Regions from separate parts of the Arthrobacter sp. NicSoilC5 genome, predicted to be linked through region 2. Evidence: riboswitches for the same ligand, from Rfam matches in the RefSeq annotation. Region 2 holds a riboswitch; each other region holds the start of a gene.
What was found. A riboswitch is a leader RNA that binds a small molecule or an ion and turns the genes downstream of it on or off. The one in region 2 is predicted to bind S-adenosylmethionine.

Region 1 (5,947 bases), 1.9 Mb from region 2:
ATCGGATCCCGGCCGAGTTCCTGCCCCAGCCGGCGCATGGTCAGGGCCTCCAGGCTTTCGGCGTCCACCAACTCCAGGGCCTTGGCCAGCACAATGTCCCTGCTCAGCCTCGTTTTGGCCTGCCCGGGCTGGGAAGTGTTGGCGGAAGTCATCACAAAGGTCCTCACTGGCGGCCCTCGTCCCGAAGTAACTGGGACGGTTGCCTCATATCTGGTCTACAGGTAAAGTCTACATCGTAGACAAGATGAACTCTTGAGCTTTTCGGGACCTCTCAAGGAAAGCGGCTACACAATCCTTTGCCACCTTGTGCAGGGCATCGAGGTTCGCCGCTGGAGCCTACCGGCGGCACCACGCACCGAGCGAAGGGACGCCTCATGGCCAATTCGCAGTTTGATCTTTTCCTCCACGAAGCCACCTACGCAGACAATGCCTCGGAAGCCAGCCTGGACCGCGACCGCCTCTACGGGCTGTACACCAGCTGGTGCTTCGTCAACGAGCAGCCCACCGGCACCGAGTCCAGTTTCTGGGCTGCCATGAAACACAAAGTCTCGGTTCGCCGCAACGGACTGCGCATGAAGGGGCCGGCCGCTGCGGACTACATCCTCAGCAGCTACCCGCGGCTTGTTTAAGGCCCCCCGGGCTGCCAACGGGCCGCAGGGTAACCAGCGGCGCACGATGACATGCTGTGGCACTTTTGTGCCGCAGCATTTTCATGCCCTGATGCACCCTGGAACCAGGCAAAGGGGCCGTCCCCCAGGCGGGAATCCCTAGGTGGGAATGATCCGGAAAAGGAACCTGGTGCGGACCATCACCCACAACAGGCCCAGGACCACGGCGTAGGCCGCGGTGTTGAGGAAGATGCTCTGCTGCTGGAGCGCCGGGATGTTTGTGACGACGGCGATCAGCACCACATGCATGATGAAGACATACAGCGTGGCGCGGCCCAGCGGAATCAGGAACCAGCCCAGGGCACGCTCCACCGGTTTCCAGTAAGCGCTGAGGAACGCGTAGGCGGCTACCACCAGGACCAGGACGTTGAACAGCCGGCCGGGCGCCAGGTAGGTCCGGCCGAAGAGTGCGTCATACATGGCGCGGTAGGAGGCGTCCGGCATGAGCGCCAGGCGGACGTCGTAGTTGTTGGCCAGGTACGGATTCCCCCAGGACAGGAAGGCCAGCGCAAACGCTGCCGCAGTGCAGGCCGCCACCACCCACGTGTGCGCCGACAACCACGCAACGATGCTGCGGCGGTAGTAGCCAACAACCAGGCCGAGGACGAAAAGCACCTGCCACACCAGCAGGGGAAACGAGTCCTCAAACTGGGATGGCAGGATCCTGAACCGGGTCACGGCGCCCACTGCGTACACGGCGAACGTCGCCAGCAAAACCCAGACGGCCTTGCCACGGTTCAGCGCCGCAAGGATCAGCGGGCTGGCCAGCAGGAGTACCACATACAGTCCCATGACGTTGAACTGCCAGGGACCGAACTGCAGCAGCACGATGGCCGGCAGCACCTGCGGCGGCACGGGGAACTGGAACAGCGACGACATGCCGGCGTAGAGGTCGTAGGTCCGGCCGGCACCGCTGTGTCCCGCGCCGCCGGTCCCCTGGTCCACGAACGTGGTCAGGGCCTCAGTGTGGAAGAACGGGAGCAGGGAAAGAAGGAAGACGCCGATCAGCACGGCCAGGGCGGTCACGTAGAGCTTCCCGGCCCGGCGGGACGTCAGGTCCACCACCCGGCCGAAGTCCTCCTTGGCCTTGGGCCCGTACACCATGCCCACCACCAGGCCGGAGAACAGGACGAACAGCTCCGCGCCTGACACGAAGCCCACCGCCTCCTGGGTGAGCAGCTGGAACAGTGAGGCCATGCCCAAGTGGTTGACCACCACAAAGACAATGGCCAGTCCGCGCAGCAGGTCCACCCGCGAATCCCTGGTGGAAGGGTCCTGGTAGCTCCAGGACGTGGCGGTGTTGATCCGGCGGGGAACCTGCCACAGGGCCACCAGGAGGATGACCATGGCGGCACCAACGGTCCAGGGGGCGGCGCCGGAAAGCGTGTTGGCCCGCACGTAGGTGCCCGTGGACGCCACATCCGTGACAGGGCCGGTGACCATCGGCGATGCCTTCAGCCTGTCCAGGGCGGCCTTGGCAATATCCGGGCTTCCCGTGAGCAGCCAGCTTATACTTGCCACGCCGGTATCCCGCGTGCTGGTCCGCTCGTCCCACACCACGGCGGCCGTCCCGGCGAAAGCGGGTGACGTGGCAGTGGCCACCACCTGGTCCCACCAGCCCGTCTTGATGTCCGCCTCGGGCGCCCCACCGGACGCAGGGCTGTAGAAGGCCGAAGTCTGGAGGAGGAAAGGCTTTTTGCGTCCCTCGGCGTAGGTGCCGTAGAAGTTTTCGCCGCCGGAGGCCGTCAGCATCTCCTGGAGTTCGCCCGGACGCGGCGTCGTGTTGACGGCGGCCCCGCCGGCAGTGTCGTCGTGATAGGCGGTCAGGCCCACCCAGTCCACGGCGTCATCGCCCGGGTAGTAGGGGGCATAGGCGCTGTCGCTTCCGTTCCAGGTCCCGTCCCCGTTCGTATCCAGGAGGGAAAACCCGTCGCTTCCCGGCTGCGGGGCATTCCGGTTCCGTTCAAAGGGGTAGTCCTTGCCCAGGTAAGGCGCCCACACCATGGCGGCCCGGCCGCCGTCGTCCTTCTTGAAGGCTGCCGCCACGGCCTGGAAGGCCTGCCGGTACGTGGCCGGCTGCTGGCCCCAGGCCACCCAGCTGGCATTCATATCGGGGGCGAACCGGACCAGCAGTTGGCCCTTGAACCCCGATGTCAGGTCGCGGACCTGGGCTGCGAACGCTTCCGCCTCCGCGGGGCCGAGCTGGTCCAGGGGCACCGACGGCTTCACCGTGAGCAGGGCGTGGGCGCCTTTGGCTGCAGTCTGCTGCAGGAAGCCGTCGATGTCATTCCGCTCCGATTCGCGGTACGGAATGGTGATGTCGTGGCCGAAGACGGCGGGGCCGGCGCCCAGCCTGTCGCTGAAGCCCGCGGCCGTATCCTCGCCCCACTCGAGGACCGCCCCCAGCCACGGCTTGCCCTTGTCCGGTGCAGCAGGCGCCGCGTGCGCCGGGCCCGCCGGGACCACCAGGGCCAGGAGGGCGATGAACGCCGCGGCGAAAAAGGCTGCGATGGATCGCGGACGGTTTCGCCGGATGGCGGCGTGGTGGTGCGATACGTGTGCCCGCATGCTGACAAGGACCCCCCGGTACTCATTGCTCTGGATACGGGGCGGCGCCCCCGGTAAGAACTTTATCGGCCCATGGGCATAACCCGTGCCGTGACGCGGACGGCTCAATTACGGAACATGACGACGGCGGCGATGCGGCCGGGCGCGGCAGGTGTTACGTTTTTGGGGAGTAATGAGTACCGGCGCCAAGCCCTGACTTGCCGGTCGGCAACCCTCCCTTTCGCGGCGGGGTGCCTCAGGTGAATACTCGGCATATCGACCGATTCGAGCTGCAAGCGTGAGAGAAGGAGATCCGTCGTGTCCGACGCACCCGCCCCTGACGAAAGACTGTCCTACCGCCTGATTACGGGCGCGGACAACCGTGAATTCTGTGAGCGGATCTCCGCTGCACTCGCCGATGGCTACGTCCTGCACGGCAGCCCGGCGGCGACCTTCAACGGCACCACCGTCATCGTGGCGCAGGCAATCGTCCTTCCGGCCGCGATCGCTTCAGCCGACGCCGCCGTGGCCACCGCCGTGGACCAGCTCGATGCCGAATTTGAGGGCGAGTTCGACGGCGAGGGCCACGCATGAGCTACGCGGGAGACCTGACGCCGCAGGAAGCCTGGGCCAAGCTGGAGCAGGGCGCCATCCTGGTGGATGTCCGCACCGAGGGCGAATGGGCCCACATCGGCATCCCGGACACCAAGGCGACGGACAACGATCCCCTGTTCATCCAGTGGACCTTCCCCGGCGGCATCCCCAACCCGGACTTCGTCAAGGACCTCCAGGAGCAGGCGCCGGAGGATCCCCACGCGGAACTGCTGTTCCTGTGCCGGTCCGGCCAACGGTCCATCGCGGCCGCGACTGCCGCCACCCAGGCCGGCTTCACCGCGTACAGCGTGCTGGAGGGCTTCGAAGGCGAGCCCGACCGCTATGGCGAGCGGACCGTCAATGGCTGGAAGAACCGCGGCCTCCCCACCAACCTCGGAAAGAACTAAGTGACCTTCAACCCAGACGCCCCCGGCTGGAACCCCGACACCCAGGCAGTCCGCGGAGGCCTGGACCGCTCCAACTTCCAGGAAACATCCGAGGCCATCTTCCTGAACTCAGGGTTCGTCTACGAATCCGCCGCGGCAGCCGAACGCGCCTTCACCGGCGAGGACGAGCGCTTTGTCTACTCCCGCTACGGCAACCCGTCCGTGGCCACCTTCCAGGAACGGCTCAGGCTGCTCGAAGGCACCGAAGCATGCTTCGCGACGGCGTCGGGCATGTCCGCCGTGTTCACCGCGCTGGGCGCCCTGCTGGCTGCGGGCGACCGGGTGGTGGCCGCCCGGTCACTGTTCGGTTCGTGCTTTGTGATCCTGAACGAGATCCTGCCCCGTTGGGGTGTGGAGACGGTCTTCGTGGACGGCCCGGACCTGGACCAGTGGCGCGAAGCCCTGTCCAAGCCCACCACCGCCGTCTTCTTCGAGTCCCCGTCGAACCCCATGCAGGAGATCGTGGACATCGCCGCCGTCAGCGAACTGGCGCACGCGGCCGGGGCCACCGTAGTGGCGGACAACGTCTTTGCCACTCCCCTGCTGCAGCGCTGCGGGGACCTCGGCGCCGACGTGATCGTCTACTCCGGCACCAAGCACATCGACGGGCAGGGCCGGGTGATGGGCGGAGCCATCCTGGGCACCAAGGAATTCGTCGACGGACCGGTGAAGCAGCTGATGCGCCACACCGGCCCCGCGCTTTCCGCTTTCAACGCCTGGGTCCTGACCAAGGGCCTGGAGACCATGGGCCTGCGCGTCAACCACTCCTCGGCCACCGCACTCCGGCTCGCAGAATGGCTTGAGGAACAGCCGGCGGTGAGCTGGGTCAAGTACCCGCTCCTGAAGTCGCACCCGCAGTACGGGCTGGCGGCAAAGCAGATGAGTGCAGGTGGCACGGTCCTTACCTTCGAGCTCGCTCCTTCCGCCGGACGCACGGGCAAGGAAGCGGCGTTCGCACTGCTGGACGGACTGCGGATCATCGATATCTCCAACAACCTCGGTGACGCAAAGTCCCTGATCACTCACCCCGCCACCACCACCCACCGGGCCATGGGCCCGGAGGGGCGGGCCGCCATCGGCCTGAGCGACGGCGTGGTCCGGCTCTCGGTGGGGCTCGAGGACCCGGAGGACCTCCTCCGCGACCTGGAACAGGCGCTGAAGCAGATCTAGCGGGGGCGGGACCAGATCCGCCTGGCCAAATACAGATGTCAGTGCCTCGTTGGATGATGTCGGTATGGGAACCAGCGGTGTCGGGGTGGTGCTGGCGTCACTCGATGCCTCTGTTGCCGCCCTTGATTCGCTGAACCGTGAGGACTCTTTCCTTGCTGCCGGGGCGGGTGCTGGTGCCGGTATGGATGTGTTGCAGCGTCGGTATGGGATCAGGCTGGAAAGGCTTGAGGTTGCGGCCCGGCTGGAGGCGCAGCTCGCTGCGGTGAAGGCACAGGACACTGCCGAGGCAGTGGAGTTCCAGCGCGCCCTGACCCCGCCGGACGCCTCGATCCATGACCGCACTTACGCTGACATGTCGGTGGTGGAGGAGATCGCCGGTGTCCTGACTATCAGCTCCGCGGCCGCGGGCGCTTTGGTGGACCAGTCACGGCGGATCTGTTCCCTGCCGCCGGTGTTCCAGGCCTTGGCCGCGGGCGCGATGTCGTGGCAGCACGCCCGGATTGTCGCCGACGAAACCGAGGC
Region 2 (5,947 bases):
ATACCGTCCTTGTCCGGGGTGTATTCCATCCGCCGGTCAGCCACACCCTTTACATGGCGCTTCTCGATCGAGTCGGGGTGGTGGCGTTCCCGCCAACCACGCACCTTCGCCCGGAACCGGGACGGAACAAGCTCGCCGGGGGCCGCGCCGCGGGCGGGCTGGGGTGCAGCCGGGTCGAAGAAGTGCGCCACCAACGCCAGGGCGCCCTCGGTGGTGAGGCCTTCAGTCTCATCGGCGACAATCCGGGCGTGCTGCCAGGACATGTCCCCGGCGGACAGTGCATCGAACACCAGCGGCAGGGAGCAGATCCGGCGTGAGTGCTCCACCAAAGCGCCCGCGGCCGCCGAGCTGATGGTCAGCACCCCGGCGATCTCCTCCACCACCGACATGTCCGCGTAAGTGCGGTCCTGGACAGTGGCGTCCGGCGGCGTCATCGCCTGCTGGAAGGCAACGGCTTCGGCAGTATCCAGCGCCTTCATCGCGGCGAGCTGCGCCTCCAGCCGGGCCGCAACCTCCAGCCGTTCCAGCCGGATCTCATACCGCCGTTGAAGCACGTCAACACGGGAACCAATGCCGGCGCCGGCAGCCAGGGAAGTATCTTCGAAATCCAGCGCATCGATGGCAGCAACAGAGGCACGAACACCCTCCAAAACCACCTCAACACCACCGCTGATTCCCATGCCCACATCATCCAACGAGGCACTGACATCCAAAGTGTGCACGGTTCATGCTGGCGTCCTTCATAGCGGCGCAGGGGGCAGCTTCTTAAATTAATTCGGCCGCCATTGGGTGGTGACGCCGTTGTCACCACCCAATGGCGGCCGAAGTTTGCCCGGGCACAACCCGGGGACCTCCCCGAAGTGATCCGGGGAGGAACGGGGGAGGGTCAGATGGTGACGGCTCCGTTGGCGGTTTCAAAGGTGACCGAGAGGATGCCCGGGGTTCCGTGCGGGGCGACCCACTCCACCGCAACGTCCTCGAGCGGCTTCTCCACCGGCTCACCCAGCCACTCGGTGACGCGCGAGGCGGAACCGGCGATGGTCAGGCAGCTCATCTTGAGGTTGCTCTCGTACGCGTGGGACGGGTGGAGCGAGGGATCGCCCTCCCACTTGAGCATGTACGGCACCTGGGGATCGGCGATGAGGCCCAGGATGCCAATCTGCTTCCAGACCAGTTCGCGGCCGTCCGGGAACTTGCGGTTGCCGTTCACGGCGGCGCGGCCCAGGCGTTCCTCGAAGGGGGCGAGGTCGTCCACTTCGACGCACCAGCCCATCCAGCCGCCACCAGCAGCGGAGCGGGCACGTACTGCCTGTCCGAACGGTGCCTTGTCCGATGCCGGGTGGTCCAGGACCTCAACGACTTCGAGGTACTTGTGGCCGGCGAGCGGGATGATCATATTCCGGGTTCCGAAGCGGGGGTGTACGCCACCCTTCACTGCCTCAACGCCGAGGGCAGTTGCAATACGTTCGGTAGTGGCCGCGAGGCCATCGTGTTCACAGGCGTAAGAGACGTGATCCATGCGCATGCGAACATCTTGGCACTTTGTGATCAGGCTCTCAGCTAAGGGCACCCTTACTAGTATTTGTGGCGCCCGGCGCCCCCGTTATTCGGCCGAGACAGTGGCCGGAAGACCATGTTCGTCACAATGCTGTCCACGGCAACCGTCCGGTTCCTAGACTGGGCCCAGGTCATGAGTGCCAGCGCCAAGCCCCGGCTCGCTGGCCGGCAACCCTCCATCCGCGGTGGGGTGCCCCGGGTGAAGACCTGGCTCCCCGGCAACAGCCGGGAGCAAGCGCGGCCCGTACTGCCGGTGAGCATGCCGGGCCCATGTCAAAGGAGATTTGGATGTCCAACGGATGGTCCTTCGAAACCCGCCAGATCCACGCAGGCCAGGCGGCGGACAGCGCCACGGGGGCCCGCGCCCTGCCTATCTACCAGACCACGTCATTCGTGTTTCCCAGCGCTGAAAGCGCCGCCAACCGTTTTGCCCTGGCTGAACTTGCGCCCATCTATACCCGCATCGGCAATCCCACCCAGGATGCCGTCGAGCAACGGATTGCCAGCCTCGAAGGAGGCCTGGCCGCGCTGCTGCTGAGCTCCGGGCAGGCCGCCGAAACCTTCGCTGTCCTGAACATCGCCGAGGCAGGCGACCACATCGTGGCCAGCCCCAGCCTTTACGGCGGAACCTACAACCTGTTTGCGCACACGCTGAAGAAGTTCGGCATCTCGGTGACCTTCGTGGCCGATCCGGACAACCTGGACCAGTGGCGCGATGCCGTGCAGCCCAACACCAAGCTCTTCTTCGGTGAAGTGGTGTCCAACCCGCGCCAGGACGTCCTGGATATTGAAGGCATCTCCGAGGTGGCCCACCAGGCCGGGGTTCCGCTCATTGTGGACAACACCTTGTCCACGCCGTACCTGATCCGCCCGCTGGAGTGGGGTGCGGATATTGTCCTGCACTCGGCCACCAAGTACCTGGGCGGCCACGGCTCGGCCATCGCCGGTGTCATCGTCGATTCCGGCAAGTTCGATTTCGGCAAGGATCCGGAGCGGTTCCCCGGCTTCAACACCCCGGACCCCACGTACAACGGCCTGGTCTACGCCCGCGATCTCGGTGAAGGCGGCGCACTCGGCGCCAACCTCTCCTACATCCTCAAGGCCCGTGTGCAGTTGCTGCGCGACCTCGGCTCAGCCGTCTCGCCCTTCAACGCGTTCCTGATTTCCCAGGGCCTGGAGACGTTGAGCCTGCGGGTGGAGCGCCACGTTGCGAACGCCACGGAAGTGGCGCGCTGGCTGGAGGCAAGGGACGACGTCGAATCCGTCGCCTACGCGGGGCTGCCCTCCAGCCCCTGGTACGAGCGTGGCCGCAAGTACGGACCCAAGGGGACGGGCGCCGTCGTGGCCTTCAACCTGGCCGGCGGGGCAGAGGCGGGCAAGCGCTTCGTCGACGCCCTGGAGCTGCATTCCCACGTGGCCAACATCGGCGACGTCCGCTCCCTGGTCATCCACCCCGCGTCCACCACGCACAGCCAGCTCTCGCCGGAGCAGCAGGTTGTGGCCGGCGTGCACCCGGGCCTGGTCCGGCTTTCCGTTGGCCTGGAGCACATCGACGACATCCTGGCCGACCTGGAGGCAGGCTTCCGGGCAGCCAAGGGCGCCGACGCGTAGCCCCAAACGCGAGCGTCGCAGCATGTGCCGGCCGGCGAACCGGGAAGTCACAACCAGTCATACTCTTGGCCTGGAGTGGGGGGTGTTTCGTACACTCGAACCAGGTCATGAGTGCCAGTGACAGCCCCGGCTTGCTGGCCGGCAACCCTCCATCCGCGGTGGGGTGCCCCGGGTGAGGACCTGGCCTGCCGGTCAGACGACGGCAGGCAAGCGCGTAGAAGAGGTCTTGCCATGACGGTTACCGTCGCCCGAACCACCATCCCCCAACACGGAATCGTCCGTTACGCCTCCATCGGGGGACTGGAACTCGAAGCCGGGGGATACCTCCCGGACGTCACCCTGGCCTACGAAACCTGGGGGACGCTCAACGCGGACGCCAGCAACGCCATCCTGATCGAGCATGCGCTGACCGGCAGCACCCACGTGACCCGCGGCGACACCGACGAAGAAGGCTGGTGGGAACAGCTGGCCGGCCCCGGCGCTCCCGTGGACACGGACCGCTTCTTCGTGGTGTCCATCAATATCGTTGGCGGCTGCTACGGATCTACGGGCCCGTCATCGCCCGCGCCGGACGGAAAGCCCTGGGGCTCCAGGTTTCCCCTCGTCACGCTGCGCGACAGCACCGTTGCCGAGGCAAGGCTCGCGGACCAGCTGGGCATCAAGAGCTGGTTCGCCGTCCTCGGCGGATCCATGGGCGGCGCCCGCGCCCTGGAATGGGCGGTGACGTACCCGGAAAGGGTGCAGCGCTGCGCGGTGATCTCCGTGGGAGCCGCCAGTACTGCCGAACAGATTGCCTTCGCGCAGGCCCAAACGCTGGCCATCCGGCAGGACCCCAATTTCAACGGCGGGGACTACTACGGCGGTCCGTGCCCGGAAGACGGGCTGGCGCTCGCCCGGCGCATCGCCCACATCACCTACCGGTCGGCTGCCGAACTGGAAGGCCGCTTCGGCCGGGCACCCCAGGCGCCCGAGTCGCCCCTGCAGGGGGAAGTTCTTGCCTCCCGCGGCCGCTACCAGGTGGAAAGCTACCTGGACCACCAGGGCAACAAGCTGGTGAAGCGCTTCGATGCCAACAGCTATATCGCCCTGACCGAGGCACTGATGAGCCACGATGTGTGCCGGGGACGGGGAACCTTGACCGAAACCCTCGCCGCCTCCACGGCACGGTTCTTCGTGGCCGCCGTCGACTCGGACCGGCTCTATTTTCCGTCGCAGTCCCACGAACTGGCCCAGGCGCTGCCCGGGGACGTGGACGTCCATGTCATCCAGGCACCGATCGGGCACGACGGGTTCCTCACCGAGATCGGGCAGTTGGGCGGCCGGCTGCGGAACAGCTTCCTGGTCTAGGCGCCGCCTGGCGCACAGCCCTTAATGTGCATTCCTGCAGATGCGTTCTGCACTAATCGGCGTTGAGGTTGCGCCGCAGGCAGACCATACTCATCGAATCCGGCTTTCGTGGTGTGCATCACACCCGTCTGCCATTGACTGGTCCCCGTGGTGTCGACGACGACGCCGAAGGAGTTCGCATGAGTACGGAAAGCTCCGCCGCAAGGCGTACAGAGGAAACCGACGTCAAGGCCTCAGGCCTGAAGAAAGTGGTGACGGCCTCCATGGCCGGCACGGTCGTGGAATGGTACGAGTTCTTCCTCTACGCATCGGCCGCCACCCTGGTGTTCGGGAAGGCCTTCTTCCCCAACGCCGGCACGGAACTGGACGGCATCATCGCTGCCTTCCTCACCTATGCCGTCGGTTTCGTCGCACGCCCTATCGGCGGCATTGTCTTTGGCCACTTCGGCGATAAGTTCGGCCGCAAGCAGCTGCTGCAGCTGAGCATCATCCTGGTGGGGGTCTCCACCTTCCTCATGGGCTGCCTGCCCACCTTCGGACAGATCGGCTACTGGGCGCCCGCGCTGCTGGTCTTCCTGCGGTTCGCCCAGGGCTTCGCCGTGGGCGGGGAATGGGGCGGCGCCGTGCTCCTCGTGGCAGAGCACAGCCCCAGCAAGTCCCGCGGCTTCTGGGCCAGCTGGCCGCAATCGGCAGTGCCGCTGGGCAACCTGCTGGCCACGGCCGTGCTGTTCGTCCTCTCCTCCACGCTGACGCAGGACGCGTTCCTGGGCTGGGGCTGGCGCGTGGCGTTCTGGCTCTCCGCCGTGATCGTCATCATCGGTTACTACATCCGCACCAAGGTCAACGACGCCCCCATCTTCCTGGAGGCCCGCAAAGAGGTGGACGCCGGCCATAAGGGCTACGGCGTGGCCGAGGTGTTCCGGCGCTACCCGCGCGGCGTCTTCACCGCCATGGGCCTGCGCTTCGCGGAAAACATCCTCTACTACCTGGTGGTCACGTTCTCCATCACCTACCTGAAGACGGTGGTGCAGGCTGACACCACGCGGATCCTGTTGCTGCTGCTCCTTGCGCACGCCGTCCACTTCGCCGTCGTGCCCATGGTGGGCAAGCTGTCGGACCGCTTCGGCCGCAAGCCCGTCTACATGGCCGGCGCCATCATGGGTGCCACCTGGGGCTTCTTTGCCTTCCCCATGATGGACACCAAGAACGATGTCATCATCCTGGCGGCCATCATGATCGGCCTGGTGTTCCACGCCTTCATGTATGCCGGGCAGCCCGCCATCATGGCGGAAATGTTCCCCACCCGGATGCGGTATTCCGGCGTCTCCCTGGGATACCAAGTGACGTCCATCGTGGCGGGCTCACTGGCGCCGATCATCGCCGCGTCCCTGCTGGGTACCTACAAGTCCTCCGTCCCGGTGGCGGTGTACCT
Region 3 (5,947 bases), 920 kb from region 2:
GAGCCCACGCTCCTGCCTGCCGAAACCGAGGTGCACGGGCAGTTGGAGGCCGGCCACGAGGCATTGGACCTGGTGGCCAAGCACCCCACGTCCTCGCTGCTCTGGGCTGTGCTCGCCGAAGAAGCATGGGCGGAGGGCCGGATCATCGATTCCTACGCCTACTCCCGCGTCGGCTACCACCGCGGCCTGGACTCGCTGCGCCGCAACGGCTGGCGCGGCGTCGGGCCCATCCCGTGGGAGCACGAGCCCAACCGCGGATTCCTGCGGGCCCTCTATTCCCTGGGCAGGGCTTCCTCTGCCATCGGCGAGGCTGACGAGCCGGAGCGGATCGAAAAGTTCCTCAACGACTCGGACCCCACGGCGAAGGCAGCGATCGAGGGCAAGTTTTAGTCCTTTGCGCTTAAACAACGACGGCGGGTGGTTACCTTTCCTGGAAAGGTAACCACCCGCCGTCGGTCGCTTAAGGCTTGGCGATGCCGGTGCGTGCCATGGCGTCGGCGTAGGCCGCGCGCATGTCCTCGAGGTACTCCTCCTGGCGAGCGGGGGAACCGGCGAAGGCGCGGCCGCTCAGGGAGCGTACCTTGTAGGTCTTCAGGCCACGGCGCCACAGCAGCGGAACTTCGGTCTTCAGGAGTGCGTTGGCCAACCGGTTGGCTTCGGTTCCGTGCGCCACGATGACGGAGGCACGGGGCACCAGGGCCAGGAACTTCAGCAGCGGCTTCAGGCCTGCCTGGATCTGGTCGGGAGTGAACTTGCCGTTGGGCTCACCGGGAACGTGCCAGGGGTGGACGTTCCACGGCATCACGAACTCGGGGCGCAGGCCCAGCTTCCACTGCAGTCCCAGCATGCGGGTCGCGGCGTCCTGGTCCCCGGCCGTGATGAACCCGGACGGGTCCGCCTCGCCAATGTTGGAGAACAGGCTGATGATGCGGCATTCCTCCACGTCGTGCATGGGATCCACATAGGGGACCACGGTTCCGGGCTTGGTCTCCTGCAGGGAATCGCAGAGCTCGTTAACGGCAGCAACGCTGGGGTCGTAGCGGCGGCTCATGAGCTGTTCGTGGAATGTTTCGGGTGCCAGGGCTGTCATGAAGTGCTGGTTCTCCTGCGGGGATTGGCGTTGCTGCCGCCACGGAAACGGGCACGCGGGGGCGCGACACATCAGCGGCGGTTGATTGGGGTGGGCCGATTCCTGGTCGGCCTTACCCAGTTTAGCAAGCCCCGGGAAACGAAACGCCGGTCCCGTGCACCTGACTCAGCCAGGGCACGGAACCGGCGGGTTCCCGCTTCGCCTCCCGCAGCTACCAGAGGCGGCTGGTGGCCCGGCGGGCGCCCTCGCCGAGGGCCTCCAGCTTGGCGAAGGCGATCTGCGGGTGGACCCGCCCGCCCAGGCCGCAGTCGGTGGAGGCGATGACATTCTCACGGCCCACGACGTCGGCAAAGCGGACAATGCGGTCTGCCACCAAGTCCGGGTGTTCCACCACGTTGGTGGCGTGCGAGACGATGCCCGGGATGATCACCTTGCCCTCGGGGAGCTTGGTGTCCTCCCATACCCGCCATTCGTGTTCGTGGCGGACGTTGGCAGCCTCGAAGGAGTAGGCGCCGGCGTTCACCTGCAGCACCGATCCGATGATGTCGGCGAAGGGGATGTCGGTGGTGTGCGGACCGTGCCAGGAACCCCAGCAGACGTGCAGCCGGATCTGTTCCTGGGGCAGGTCGCGGAGGGCCCAGTTGGTGGCCTCGACGCGCAGCTGGATGAACTTCAGGTAGTCCTCCAGGGAGGGCTCGGGATTGATCTGGTCCCAGCTCTCGGCCAGGGACGGATCATCGAGCTGCACGGTCAGGCCGGCATCGATGATCGCCTTGTATTCCTCCCGCATAGCATCGGCGCAGGCGTAGACAAGTTCCTCATCCGACTTGTAGTACTCGTTGGCCACGCGGGCGCAGGAGCCGGGAGAGAGGGACGCTACGAAGCCGTCCGACAACCCGGCCGCTGCGAGGCCGGTCTTCAGGTTCCTGATGTCCGATGCCACCAGGTCCTGGCCCGTGTAGGTCAGGGGTCCGGCGATCTTGGGCTGGGTCACGCTCTTGCGGTGGGACAGGATGCCCGAGGAGGGGTCGTTGTAGGCCTCGTTGAACGCCTGCCGGTCGCGCCGGTCAGGGAATGAGGTCAGGACAATGTTGCCGGGCGAGGAGCGGTGCACCTGGGCATCGGCCCAGCGGTCCACGTTGGTTGGCTCCAGGCCGCCCAGCCGTGCAAAGGAGTAGTTCCACCAGGCGCCGTAGTCCACGGAGCTGGACATCGTGTGCCCGTATTCGCCGTCGTTGGGAATGTCGATGCCGAGGTCCTTCTGGCGCTGGACCACCTCCACCACGGAGGCCTCCAGGAGTTCCAGGAATTCAGGGGTGATGCCGTCGGTTTCCTTGGCGGCATTGGCGGCGATGAGTTCCGGGGTGCGGGGCAAGGATCCCGCGTGGGTGACGCGGATGTGGTCGGTGTTCAGGGACATGCTGGAATCTTCCTTTCCATCGGTCCTGGCAGTAGCACCTTCGGCCGGCAGGAATCCTGCTGGACCGTGGTTGCTGCGGCGTCATCGAGCCAGGTCTCTCGGCCGCTCCGGATGGTTCACTCTCACATAAATCCAGATGCCTGCCCCGGGGCAAGTCTGAGCCGCTTTATGTCGCGACGGGCTGCCCGGCGGCTTTCCTCGCCGTCTCCGGAGCCCTGGCGCTGGCCGTCGTAGCAGGACCTGCCCCGCTGGCACACGCTGTGGGCGAAGGCCCCACCTACGACGGCAACGGCCAGATCACCACGTCCAAGCTCGCCACGTACGAACAGATGGTCTCGTTCCTGAAGGACCAGGATGCCCGCCAGCCGGCAATGGAGCTGGAGGTCATCGGGCAGACGGTCAAGGGGCGCGACATCCACGTGGTCAAGTACATTTCGGACCCCGCCAAGCCCACCATCCTGTACCTGACCCAGCAGCACGGCAACGAGCAGCTCACCACCGAGGGCGCCATGGAGTTCATTAAGCACCTGGGGACCGGCAAATCCGCGGACATCCTCAAAGGCGTGAACATCCTGGTGGTGCCCATGCTCAATGCGGACGGCGCCATGGGTGACGTGAACTTCTCCCTGGACAATTACCTCGCCAAGGGGGACCGGCACCTCACCCGCTACAACGCCGAGGGTGTGGACCTGAACCGCGACCACGTGGCCAAGGTCCAGCCGGAGACCCAGGCGCTGCACAACAACGTCATGCGCAAATACCGGATCGACTACATGATCGACCTGCACCACCAGGGCACCCGGGCGGAGCGTGACGGCAAGCTGGTATCCGGCTCCATCCTGTACCCCACCACCCCCAACGCCGACCCCGCCGTCGTCGAAAAATCCAAGCAGCTCGGCGCGGTGGTCTTCAACAACGTCGACTCCACCGGCTGGGGACACCTGGGCAAGTACCAGGGCGGCAGTGCCGAAACCATCAGCCGCAACGGCATCTCCGTGGAGTACGGCATCGCCACCCTGCTCTTCGAGATGCGCGGCATGTCGGACCACTATTTGGACGGCTATGCACTCGGACAGCGCAGCAACGGCTACCTGATCAAGCAGACCGTCACCACGCTGACCTCCACGGCCGCGGCCATCGCGGACGGGTCCATTGCCGACGCCGACACCTCCTTCTGGAACACGCTCGCCGAACAGACGTCCCGGCCCGCCGGGGAGGCGGAGGACGAATAGGCGGCACCGGCCGCCGCGGCCTTTTGGCAGAAAGGACCGCGGCGGGCCACAACAGTGGACAAAGTGCCCCATCGGCTAAACTTGGGTGGTAAGAGCCCCGGAACTCTTGCTTCGCTGCGCCGTGCTGCGGCTGTGCGAAGGCCGGTATGTTCGGGGCATTCTCATGAACGGCGCTGCATGGGCCCGCCACCTGGTGGCCGGCCCGGGCAGTCCGAACGAATGGGGGAGGATCCCATGCCAGCAATTGTGATCGTAGGAGCCCAGTGGGGCGACGAAGGAAAAGGCAAGGCCACCGACCTGCTGGGCGGCCGTGTTGACTACGTCGTCAAGCCCAACGGCGGCAACAACGCCGGGCACACCGTCGTCGTAGGCGGTGAAAAGTACGAACTCAAGCTGCTGCCGGCAGGCATTCTCAGCCCCAACGCCGTTCCCATCATCGGCAACGGCTGCGTGGTGAACCTGGAGGCCCTCTTCCAGGAAATCGACGGACTCCAGGCGCGCGGCGCCGACACCTCAAAACTGCGGGTCTCCGCCAACGCCCACCTGGTGGCCCCGTACCACCAGGTGCTGGACAAGGTGACCGAACGCTTCCTCGGCAGCCGCGCCATCGGCACCACCGGCCGCGGCATCGGCCCCGCCTACATGGACAAGGTGGCCCGGCTGGGCATCCGCGTCCAGGACGTCTTCGACGAATCGATCCTGCGCCAGAAGGTGGAAGGCTCGCTGCGCCAGAAGAACGAACTCCTGGTCAAGGTCTACAACCGCCGCAGCGTTGTGGTGGACGAGATCGTGGAGTACTTCCTGTCCTTCGCCGAGCGGCTCCGCCCGCTGGTCATCGACAGCACCCTGGTCCTGAACTCGGCGCTGGACGAGGGCAAGGTAGTCCTGATGGAGGGCGGCCAGGCAACGTTCCTGGACGTGGACCACGGCACCTACCCGTTCGTGACCTCCTCCAACCCCACCGCCGGCGGCGCCTCGGTGGGTTCCGGCATCGGCCCCACCCGGATTTCGCGTTCCATCGGCATCATCAAGGCCTACACCACCCGCGTTGGTGCCGGCCCGTTCCCCACCGAACTTTTCGATGAGATGGGCATGTACCTGCAGAAGACCGGCGGCGAATTCGGCGTCAACACCGGCCGCCCGCGCCGCTGCGGCTGGTACGACGCCGTCCTGGCGCGGCACGCTTCCCGCGTGAACGGTTTCACGGACTACTTCGTCACCAAGCTGGACGTCCTGACCGGCATCGAGCAGATCCCGGTGTGCGTGGCCTACGAGGTCGACGGTGTCCGGCATGACGAGATGCCCATGACGCAGACCGAGTTCCACCACGCCAAACCGATCTTCGAGTACTTCGATGGCTGGACCGAGGACATCACGGGAGCCCGGACGCTGGCGGACCTGCCAGAGAATGCCCGCAACTATGTGCTGGCCCTGGAGAAGCTCTCCGGAACCCGGTTCTCGGCCATCGGCGTTGGCCCGGACCGCGACCAGACCATCGTGGTGAACGACCTCATCAACGACTGACGCGCCCTCCCGGAGCAGGCATGACGACGGCGGCAGGCCACCTTTCGCAGGTGGCCTGCCGCTTCTCTTTTGGTGGCGGACAGCGAATTTACACAGGCTTAACGCGCACGGTCTTGTGAGGTTTCCGGTGCCGCGGCCAGACTCGTCTGTACAACCTGGTGCCCAAGGAAGGATCGTCATGGCCGGAAGATTTGAAGCATTCGTCGACGCTGATTCGTTTTTCCGGTTCCGTCTCCTGGCTCCGGACGGGGCCGTTATCGCCGTCTCCGGCCCCTTCGAGGACAAGGCCGCTGTGGCGGCAGGGATCGCCGCGGTGCGTGAATGTGCCGGCACGGGCCTGGTCACCGACCTGTGTCCCGCCGGAACCGTAGCCCGTCCCGCGGCTGAACCCGCTGCGGCTGCTGCCGCTGTTCCGGCCGGGCTGCCCGCCGCCGTCGTGCCCGTGTGCGGAGAGGAACGCGCGCCCGCCACGCGGCACGCTTTTGCGCTGGCCAATGCGCCGCGCCGGCATGCCACGGCACGCCGGTGGACCAGGGCAGCAGCCCGCTGACAGGCGGGGAAGGAAATTCTCAGAAGTTTTTTTGAAAGCGCGTAACCCTTTGGGGTGCCCCGGCGATTACCCCTATGAAGTGCCGGTCTGGAACCTGTCCCCCATCACGTTCCAGGCCGGCTCTTTTGTCT

Region 1: linked by a shared signal. The riboswitch ahead of LDO22_RS12275 (DUF1737 domain-containing protein) and the one ahead of LDO22_RS20735 (bifunctional o-acetylhomoserine/o-acetylserine sulfhydrylase) in region 2 are both predicted to bind S-adenosylmethionine.
Region 3: linked by a shared signal. The riboswitch ahead of LDO22_RS16720 (cobalamin-independent methionine synthase II family protein) and the one ahead of LDO22_RS20735 (bifunctional o-acetylhomoserine/o-acetylserine sulfhydrylase) in region 2 are both predicted to bind S-adenosylmethionine.

What each region holds. Positions count from the first base shown of each region.
Region 1 is NZ_AP024660.1:2,605,811-2,611,757, forward strand. Features, by position in the region: gene LDO22_RS12260 (TetR/AcrR family transcriptional regulator C-terminal domain-containing protein) at 1-152, opposite strand, end outside; gene LDO22_RS12265 (hypothetical protein) at 375-629, shown strand; gene LDO22_RS12270 (OpgC domain-containing protein) at 768-3,236, opposite strand; SAM riboswitch class IV at 3,405-3,520, shown strand; gene LDO22_RS12275 (DUF1737 domain-containing protein) at 3,534-3,809, shown strand; gene LDO22_RS12280 (rhodanese-like domain-containing protein) at 3,806-4,216, shown strand; gene LDO22_RS12285 (O-succinylhomoserine sulfhydrylase) at 4,217-5,425, shown strand; gene LDO22_RS21845 (hypothetical protein) at 5,490-5,947, shown strand, end outside.
Region 2 is NZ_AP024660.1:4,477,895-4,483,841, forward strand. Features, by position in the region: gene LDO22_RS20725 (HNH endonuclease signature motif containing protein) at 1-680, opposite strand, end outside; gene LDO22_RS20730 (VOC family protein) at 887-1,525, opposite strand; SAM riboswitch class IV at 1,687-1,801, shown strand; gene LDO22_RS20735 (bifunctional o-acetylhomoserine/o-acetylserine sulfhydrylase) at 1,846-3,168, shown strand; SAM riboswitch class IV at 3,272-3,387, shown strand; gene LDO22_RS20740 (homoserine O-acetyltransferase) at 3,400-4,515, shown strand; gene LDO22_RS20745 (MFS transporter) at 4,695-5,947, shown strand, end outside.
Region 3 is NZ_AP024660.1:3,553,135-3,559,081, forward strand. Features, by position in the region: gene LDO22_RS16710 (DUF3151 domain-containing protein) at 1-390, shown strand, start outside; gene LDO22_RS16715 (uracil-DNA glycosylase) at 461-1,090, opposite strand; gene LDO22_RS16720 (cobalamin-independent methionine synthase II family protein) at 1,302-2,510, opposite strand; SAM riboswitch class I at 2,524-2,628, opposite strand; gene LDO22_RS16725 (M14 family zinc carboxypeptidase) at 2,726-3,742, shown strand; gene LDO22_RS16730 (adenylosuccinate synthase) at 3,977-5,266, shown strand; gene LDO22_RS16735 (DUF1508 domain-containing protein) at 5,445-5,816, shown strand.